DNA from 3 places in the Desulfosporosinus meridiei DSM 13257 genome. Region 2 is predicted to be linked to each of the others. Evidence: riboswitches for the same ligand, from Rfam matches in the RefSeq annotation. Region 2 holds a riboswitch; each other region holds the start of a gene.
What was found. A riboswitch is a leader RNA that binds a small molecule or an ion and turns the genes downstream of it on or off. The one in region 2 is predicted to bind cyclic di-GMP.
Positions count from the first base shown of each region.

Region 1: it holds a riboswitch for cyclic di-GMP, as region 2 does, so the genes downstream of both, DESMER_RS04035 (methyl-accepting chemotaxis protein) here and DESMER_RS14780 (HD-GYP domain-containing protein) in region 2, are expected to answer to the same signal.
Region 3: it holds a riboswitch for cyclic di-GMP, as region 2 does, so the genes downstream of both, nhaB (sodium/proton antiporter NhaB) here and DESMER_RS14780 (HD-GYP domain-containing protein) in region 2, are expected to answer to the same signal.

Region 1 is NC_018515.1:872,492-875,778, forward strand. Features, by position in the region: gene DESMER_RS04035 (methyl-accepting chemotaxis protein) at 1-1,663, opposite strand, end outside; cyclic di-GMP riboswitch class I at 1,774-1,860, opposite strand; purine riboswitch at 2,151-2,252, shown strand; gene DESMER_RS04040 (FAD binding domain-containing protein) at 2,536-3,287, shown strand, end outside.
Region 2 is NC_018515.1:3,207,704-3,210,990, forward strand. Features, by position in the region: gene DESMER_RS14775 (acyl-CoA dehydrogenase family protein) at 1-217, shown strand, start outside; gene DESMER_RS14780 (HD-GYP domain-containing protein) at 434-1,522, opposite strand; cyclic di-GMP riboswitch class I at 1,577-1,659, opposite strand; gene DESMER_RS14785 (ABC transporter permease) at 1,913-2,740, opposite strand; gene DESMER_RS14790 (ABC transporter permease) at 2,742-3,287, opposite strand, start outside.
Region 3 is NC_018515.1:489,686-492,972, reverse strand. Features, by position in the region: gene DESMER_RS02280 (helix-turn-helix transcriptional regulator) at 1-24, opposite strand, end outside; cyclic di-GMP riboswitch class I at 1,226-1,336, shown strand; gene nhaB (sodium/proton antiporter NhaB) at 1,734-3,263, shown strand.

The DNA.
Region 1 (3,287 bases), 2.3 Mb from region 2:
CGCTAATCAGTGAGGAGATCTGTTGGGTTGCTTCCTGAGACTGTTCAGCCAGTTTGCGAACTTCGTCAGCTACTACCGCAAAACCACGTCCCTGTTCTCCAGCCCGTGCGGCTTCTATAGCAGCGTTAAGTGCCAACAAATTGGTTTGCTCGGCAATACCAGAGATGGTTACAATAATTTGTCCGATTTCCTTCGAGCGCTCCCCTAATTCAGTGACTGCCTTGGCAGAGTCATTGACAGTTTGTTCAATCTTTGCCATTTGAGAGACAGCTTTATTTACCGATATGTTCCCTTCATTTGCTTTGTTGGCGGCCTGTACGGACTGACCGGCTACATTGCTCGTTGTCGCCGAAACCTGTTGGATGCTAGCTGACATCTCTTCAACAACAGAGGCTGTATCATTGACTGAGCTCAATTGATCTTCTGCACCAGTTGCAACTTCAGTGATTGAAGTAGCAACTAAGTTGGCGGCCTGAGCCGATTGTTCAACACTGGCAGTTAGCTCTTCACTTGCAGCAGCTAATTGCTCGGCTTGAGCGCTAACCATTGAGACCATATCTCGCAAATTAGTCCCCATTTTCAGGAAGCCATTGGCCAGTTGACCGATTTCATCTTCAGCAAAATTCCCCGTCTCACGCACACGAAAGTCTCCTTGCGCCAAGAGCTGACATTCCTCTCGAATCAACAATATGGGTTTCGTGAATCTATTAGCAATCATTACAATTGATAGTCCAGTAGCAAGTAAACTTACGAGGGCAATCATTAGCAGGGTCCGAGTTAGGCTTGCGGTTTCTCGTGTAGACTCACCTTCAGGCGCAGCCACCGTCATGATCCAGCGTTGCCCACCCGGCAATTCAACGGGAGTGAAAACCGCAATTCTTGCCACACCGTCAACAAAGGTATAACCTCCGCTTATTTGTGTCCCTGAGTCTGCTGCTGACTCAAACATTTCAACCAAATGGTCGTCCAATTCGTTTTTCTGCAATTTAAGTTCTGGATTTATAGTCTTCTCACGAAGGTTTAGTTTGCCAATTACTTCAGGAAGGTGAGGATGAGCTATGATTGTGCCTGAATCATCTGCAATTTGGCCATAGCCAGTGTCTAAAAACTTTAGATCTTTAATCAGGGCGGAGAGCCTTTCCACTGAAAAAGTCCCTACCAACACCCCCGACAATTGTTCATTATTTAGGACTGGTACAGCTAAGACAACAGCTAATTTCCCAGTTGACTTAGAAACTAGAGGGTCTGATACAACGGTTTGTTTAGTCTCGATAACTTTCTTGAAATAGTCGCGGTCACCATAGGGAGCCGTCGAGCCAGTACTGGTAAGTCCGGATCCGTCGGGAGCTACGAAAACGACAGCATCAAAGGTACCAAATCGTTCTTTGGCGTCTGCCATAGCTCGAACCATCTGCTCCTTGTTAGTGCCAGTGCGAATCTCTGCAAGATTAGCCAAATCTATAAGCCGAGAAATCATCAGTTCAATGTCGGCTTTGACGCGATAGCTATAATCAGTTCCTACCGACCTGGCTGTTTGATCGACACTCTTGGTCAAGGATTGCTTAGAAAGGTGGTAGCTGACCCCAGTTAGGACGCCTAAAGCCACTATAACAAGGGGAAGCAAAAGTAGTAGCAACTTGGTTTGAATGCTTTTAATGTTCATAAATTGACTCCTTTAGATTAAAAATACTAAAATTCGACTAATTTATATATAATAAAAAGCTGCGGCCTCTACAAGAACCACAGCTCAAAAACTAATAAAGTGTTTTAACCTTTGGCAACCTGACAATCATAGTATCTTCATACCTTAGACTCATGGCTTTGTGTCCTTACCTTTCAGTAAGTTTACTTTTCTCATTATTCAATTCATATATCAGTTTAAAGACATCTAAACATACATATTAATATTGTCAATAACATTATGTTGTTGGCGCGTAATTAAGCGATGCAACATACTAAACAAACAATAGAAGTATACAACAATTACATTAAAGGTATCAAATAGTTTACCATTTAATTTTCAAATATTAATACCGATAATGGGGATGCCTAGAAAAATGTACTTATTGTTCGAACGATATACATTATTACTCATCTAATGTTCGGAAATGTATTGACCTAGGCTTAAGTTTCTTGTAGAATAATCTCTAGGTCAGTAAATAAATAGTGTTCATATAGTGGCAGAGATATGGTCTGCAAGTTTCTACCGGACTGCCGTAAATGGTCCGACTATGAGCGAAAGAATGTACGACGGGCTTATGCCCAAAATTGTACAAATCCAAAAACTTTAGAGGTACTATTCAGAAAGCATAACTTTACGTTGCATTTTCTGAAGCATAAGTGCAACTAAGGCTATCGCCTGCGCCTAATGCTTGCCGCTGGCCGAGTTTTCTAATGGTTAACTTTGTTTTTGGATTATACCGCAGGGTCAGATCCCAGGCGGGCAGATTTCTCTCATCAATTTGAGTTGAAAGCTGTTCGCTTGGGTTTGTTTTTTTATGGTAATGACTTAGAGACACATGAGGAGGGGTAAGCGTGTTTACCATGCTTAATTTGGTTCAACCAAAAGAACTTGAAGAAGCGTATCAGATCTTGTCTGAGAAACGAAATAATACTATTCTTGGAGGCTGTGCCTTTCTAAAAATGGGCAAAAAGCGAATAACGACAGGGATAGATCTGTCGAACCTTAAGTTGAACTATATTCAGGAGCGGGATGGATTTATTGAGATTGGAGCTATGACAAGTCTGCGAGATATTGAAATTAATCCCCTGCTAAAAGATAATTATAATGGGGTACTTGCGCAATCTGTGCGTGATATTATCGGAGTGCAATTTAGAAACGGTGTGACAGTAGGTGCTTCAGTATATTCTAAGTATGGCTTTTCTGATCTAATCACGGCGTTATTGTCCTTAGACACAGAGGTGGAGTTATTTAAGGCAGGGAGAATGCCTTTAGAAGAGTTTCTTACTCAGCCAAAGGAAAAGGATATCCTTGTTAGATTATGGATAGGGAAAACCAGCCGTCAAGCAGTCTACATGAGTTTTCGGAATTCAGCCAGCGATTATTCGGTTTTAAATGTAGCAGTATCTAAGCTTAATGATCAATGGAGGATTGCAGTGGGGGCCAGACCTAGTAAAGCAGCACTTGCAGTCAGTGCTTCAGAAATGCTAGTTGGAGAGATTCCGTCGTCGGAAAGGATTGAAGCGGCGGTGCAAAAAGTTACAGAGGAATTGTCTTTTGGAACGAATACGAGGGGTACATCTGTTTATCGAAAAGCCCTTTGCAA
Region 2 (3,287 bases):
TAATGGACAGCTGGATCCTGCACTTAATGCCATGGCCAAATTCTATTCCGGTGAAACCGCAGTCTGGGTTACTGACAAAGCTTTACAAATGCATGGCGGCTATGGTTATATCGACGAATATGATATTCAACGTTTTTATCGCGATGCTAAGATTTTAGAAATTTATGAAGGTGCCAAGGAGATCGAGAAAATTACCATTGCCAAACGCTTGTTTTAAGACTTTCTTCTGGTCTGGAAGCAGAAAAGCGGAAAACCCACTTATATAATTGGTATCTCAAAATTGATGAAAAACTCCCTGTTAATAATTAAAGTGAGGCTATTGGATTATTAAAAAACCAATAGCCTCACTTAATATACACAATTCAGCCTAGAGTTCGAGTTTTCCTGATCCTCAAACCGCCGGTTAACTCGCTAAAATATTTTGACCTAAGAGTTAGGGCACATACTTAAAATCTATCGATGCTATGAACTTTGTCAAGTCCTTTGACAAATCACATATCCTACCACTGTTTAAGAAATTGCCATACTTATCAAACAAGACTTTAATGATCGGACGACTGGGGTAGCTTTTTTGAACCTTTATTACCGTGCCGACCTCTCCGGTGTTTAAGGTGACAATTGAACCTTTGGGATAAAGTACTAAACATTGCAGAAAGCTCTTAACGATATTTTCATTAAAATCTTCACCCGAACCGGCAATGATTAATTCTAAGGCATAATAGGGTGGCAGCCCTTTTCTATAGGGGCGATCACTAATCAGAGCATCAAACACATCTGAAACTGCAACTACTTGCGCGTTAATAGTAATCGCCTGCTGACTTACTCCATCAGGATAACCATGGCCATTCCAGCGCTCATGGTGGTGTCTAATAATTGAAAGCACCTCAGCGGATAAATCCGCCTCTTTAAGCATCTCCTCACCGATAAGGGGATGCTTCTTTATAATCTCTAATTCCTTAGCCGTCAATTCTGAGGGCTTATTCAAAATCTCAGGAGGTATTGATCCTTTACCTATATCATGCAACAACGCACCTAGGGTTAAATCTCTTAGGGTTTGTCCGGCAAAACCGATTTGCATCCCTATAAGTGTGGCTAAAATTGCCACGTTCACGGAGTGGATGTAGGTATCGTCATCGAACTGACGAAACTTATTTAGATCTATGTATACTTGATCGGCTCCTTCCAGCTCATGGATAATCTTATCCACAGCAGATAAGGTCTTATACAAATGATCGACACTAAAAAGACACATATTTTCAAAAACTTCTCTTATGTTACCCACAATATCTTGGTATTCAGATTCATCAAATTTGTAGGTTTTATTACACCTTTGAGATTTATTCAGCTTATATTTTAAGGTGTAAAGCTTGCGTTTCCGGAGAAGTTCTAGAATATTCGCTGTGATAGGCTTGCCTTTAGATAACAAAAGTATTCCTTGTTTATCAAACAAATCAAGCGAAGAAAGCTCTCCAACTTGGAATATTGCCGTCGATAAAGGTTCCAAATAAGTTATCAAAACCACAATTCCTCCTAAAAACAAAAAAAGCTGACATAATTCAGCGAAACTTCTTATCTATTCGATAACCCGGCTGTCTTCACACATGTGTAAGACCCGTGGCTTTGCGTCCTCAGTTCTCACTGAGTTTGCCTTTATCGCAGAATTACGATATTGATATTACCTAAGTACTACGTACATAGGTCTTTGTACCTAATATATCATACTACATATACAAATTATATACTTTTTTCTTAAAACTTCCCTCATTTTACCTTCAATAACCGAATTTCTACATAAATATTCTTAATTATATTAAAGATAAAATTTTAATCTTCAGGGAATTAAGTGTGTAAAATTAACTATGCCGCCGCAAGTTAATTTTACACAGCCTACCGTATCTGCCACTGAATCAGGCTAAAGCTCCTTTCTCAACCTAGGATCCAAAAAGTCCCTTAAGCTGTCCCCTATGAAATTCGTTCCTACTGCCATTGTGAGAATCGCTAAGCCAGGAAAAGTCCCAATCCACCAATAGTTAAAATTCAATACGCCATCGGCAACCATTGCTCCCCATTCCGGAGTGGGGGGAGGAGAACCTAACCCTAAAAAGCTCAAGCCCGAAAAAAGAAGAATCGCATTGCCAAAATCCAGAGTTGCCAAGACTAAAACCGGTCCAACGCTATTGGGGAGAATCTCGTTAAAAAATATTCTAAAATGGGAGGCACCCAGGGATTTGGCCGCTTCCACATACTCATTCTCTTTGTTGGCAATAACCATACTGCGCATTACTCGAGCATAGTTAGGCCACCAAATGATCGCCATTGCCAACAGAGTATTATACAGGCTGGGACCTAAGGCAGCTGCGATAGTCATAGCTAAAATAATACCGGGGAAGGCCATGACCATTTCTGAGATTCTCATCATGATTTCATCAGTAAGTCCACCAATATAGCCGGCAATACCGCCATAGATCATTCCAACAAAGGACGCCAGAATAATAGTCGCCAGTCCGGCAATCAGAGAGATGCGGCTGCCCATCAATACACGACTAAAAACATCTCGGCCGATGCTGTCCGTACCAAACCAATGAAGACTGCTGGGGGCTTGAAAGCGATGGGCCAGATCTTGGGCCAAATAGTTATAAGGGGTAATCAAGGGCGCCACCAGAGCAATTACAATCCACAAAGAACATACAATTATCCCTATCGAAAACAGAAAGTTGTTTTTCATAATTCGCAGCAGCATATTAATGATACCTCACTCTGGGGTCAAGAATTCCATAAAGAATGTCCACGAGCAAATTAATCACAACATAGTTAATGGAAATCAAGATTGATACCCCAATGATAGCAGGAAAATCCAAATTCCCTGCTGCCTTATAGGCATATTGCCCGATACCAGGCCAGGCAAATATCGTTTCTACTAACACCATACCACCTAGAAGGTTGCCAAACCCTATACCTATGACCGTAACAACAGGAATTAAGGCATTTCCTAAGGCATGACGCATGATAATCATTTTTTCCGTCAGACCTTTTGCCCTTGCCGTACGAATGAAATCTAAGGACATAACTTCCAGCAGACTGGAACGAGTTGTACGAGTAATCAAGCCCATGGTAAAAGAGCCCAAGACCAACCCGGGTAAAAGCAAATGCCATAAAGCATCCCTGGCCAAACTCCAATTTCCAGCCAGAAGAGCGTCAATAACGTAAAGGTGAGTCACTTCAACGGGCGGCTTCAGATAAGGGCTTATTCGCCCAGGGCCTGGAGCTATTCCAAAATGTACATAAAA
Region 3 (3,287 bases), 2.2 Mb from region 2:
AATTATGATCAAATAATAATTCACCTTCTCACACGCTCTTATATTGGCTTTTTCTGCAATGCTTAGTCTTTATCCTCTATACAGATCAAAAATAGGAAAAAGGTCCTATCTTTTAAAAAAAGCCCCCACCGTTCCCGGTGAAGACCAAGTATAGAGAAGGGATTTCTGTCGAGGTGTATATTCCTGCCCACCTTTGTTAACCATAATGCCAACAGATGCTAATCATGTTTTGGGAGGCTTCTACATATAATGAAACTTAATCTCCCCTATCTATATTATTATTTAACGTTTGCATTTGGATTATTGTTTTTAATTCTAGTTTTCATTCCAAAGCAAGAACTTAGGAAACTATTTTGGTTTGGAATATTGTGGGGATCGGGTTTAGACTTTATTGTTGAACATCTCTACCATTTTGTTAATTTAACTAGGTACCAGCATGCGGAACCCTTTAATGTCGGCATTCTCCCTCTATGGACGATTTTAGCGTGGGCACCGGCAGTAATGCTGTTTATTTACTTTCTACCCCAACGAAGGGAAAGATATATTTATTGGGTTTATGTAATAATTTGGAGTTCATTTATCTGTTCTGTCGCGGTCATTTTGAAACAAATTGGACTATTGGTGTTTATTAATGGTGGCCCGTGGATCTGGTTTATAGGAAGCTTTGTCTTCCTATCTCTTATGTCCAAGTATTATCAGTTTCTTGAGGCAACCAGACCAAGCTTGTAACCTTATAGGACGATCTAGCATAGTATATTTTAGGGGCAATAATAAGACATCTATTTAAAAGGGGAGAGTTTTGGGCAGCTCTCTCCTATTTACATTTTCCAACTAACACAAAAAAGCCTCCAAAGCATGAAGGTTGTCCGCATCGATTAGGCTTTGGACCCATTGGCCAACTTCGTCCTGGTTATTAACATTCATTCGACATTCCGGACAACATAACCCTTTCAACAAAAGAAAAATAATTCTTCCTGCAAACGGGGCATAAAAAAAGAACCGGCTCAATTCTCGTTCTCTCTGAAAATCAAATCAATAAACCAAAAATAAAAGATAGTATCTGATTTACATTTAACTTTTATCCGTAGTATATAAGAATTTGTAATTATGATCCTTTTGCTTTGGTAATAACTTAAGCAAATACCAATTATTATACTTGACGATTAAAAGAAACATTTGGTATACTACGGATGATTTTGTAATCCGTAAAAGTTGAATAGTCCAAGTTCGGTTGGGGTAAACTTCGCGAAAGCGAAGGACGCTAAAGTCATGGGTCTAAGGCTAAATTCAAAGGGCTGCTAATACCTTTGAGGGCTATGATCGCCAGACTACAAGCACAGAACTTCTCTGGGGAGAGCGGTCTTTTTAGATTGCTCTCTTCTTGTTTTAGGAAGAATCATCCCTACTGCTGCATTGTAGATTGATTTACTATTGAGCATTATTCTTATACCGAGGCCTAATAGTAATAATCGAAGTAGTTATTTAGTGTTTGTTAAGGAGGTAATTGAACATTGACTTAATTGTAGTAGAATTTTTATTCTGACCTATGGACTAATTCTTACATCGTGTAGTATTTAGTCTTGCGAACTGTGGAGCGATACGCAAGTTCAGCAGTGTTATTAATGCAAAAAGTGGTAATTCGATAGAATGCTACAAAAGTCACTAACCCGTAAATATTCACATTCATAATGTTATTAGCTGATATAGAATTTTTCATTTTTGAGGAGGGGCATATGAAACAAACGGGTAACGGACAGGTAAAACAGATGGGTATCGGACGGGCATTTAGCGCAAATTTTCTCGGTCATGCTCCGAGCTGGTACAAAACAACAATTCTTGCTTTTCTGGTATTAAACCCTATTTTAATGTTTACCGCCGGTAAGTACATTACTGGGTGGGTCTTGATTGTCGAATTTATTTTTACCTTGGCAATGGCGCTAAAATGTTATCCCCTCCCTGCGGGCGGACTTCTGGCCATCGAAGCCGTTGTGATTGGGCTGACCAACCCCCATTCCATCTATCACGAAGTAGAACTGAACCTGCCGGTCATTCTGCTTCTGATGTTCATGGTTGCCGGGATCTATTTTATGAAAGAAGGTCTTGTGTATCTATTCACCAAGATCCTTACTAAAGTACGCTCTAAAGTAGCCCTGGCCTTCCTGTTCTCTATAATGGGTGCAGTTCTTTCCGCTTTTCTCGATGCCCTAACCGTAACGGCAGTAATTATAGCCGTAGCCTATGGATTCTACAACATCTTCCACAAGTTTGCTTCCAGCGAAAAAGTATTCGACACCTATGATATCAATCACGACCATATCATTGATGACATATACCAAGAAGACCTAAACCAGTTCCGGGGTTTTCTGCGCAATCTGATGATGCATGGCGCTGTGGGTACTGCCCTGGGCGGAGCAACAACACTGGTTGGTGAACCACAAAATTTACTCATCGGCTCCATTATGAAATGGGACTTCGTTGATTTCTTTTTAAACAGCGCACCTGTCTCTATCCCGGTACTGATCGCTGGTCTCCTGACCGCCATTACCCTTGAAGTCACCAAGTTTTGGGGATACGGTTATCAGCTTCCTGCGTCTGTTCGAAAGGTTATGGAAGATGATGCCAAAGCCAAAGATGCTGCCATGGATACTCGCGGACGTATCCGTTTGATTGCTATGGCTGTATGCGGCATCTTACTGATCTTCTCCTTAGCCTTGCACCTGGCAGAAGTCGGTATTATTGGTCTGATGATTATCATTTTGCTTACCGCTTTCAACGGGGTTATTGAAGAAGGGCGCATCGGTCATGCCTTTGAAGAAGCAATGCCCTTTACTGCGCTGCTGATCGTATTTTTCTCCATCGTTGCCGTTATTCATGACCAGCATCTGTTTACACCGATCATTCAGTGGGTACTGCACCTGGAAGGACAGGATCAGCTTGTCGCTTTCTTTGCGGCCAACGGTGTCCTTTCGGCAATCAGTGACAATGTATTTGTGGCTACTGTCTATATGACTGAAGCACAGAAAGCCTTTGAAGCCGGCGGCATTGCCTTGGATCATTACAACAAGATGGCAGTTTCCATCAACATGGGGACAAACATCCCTTCCGTTGCTACACCAAACGGTCAGGCGGCGTTCCTGTTCCTGTTGACTTCTGCCCTTGCTCCGCTAATTCGCCTGTCTTATATGGAAATGGTGAAACTAGCACTGCCTTACACCGTCGTCATGTCAGTTACAGGTGTACTGGCAACTATGTATCTGTTGTAAACTTAAAGGTATAGTATTGTACAA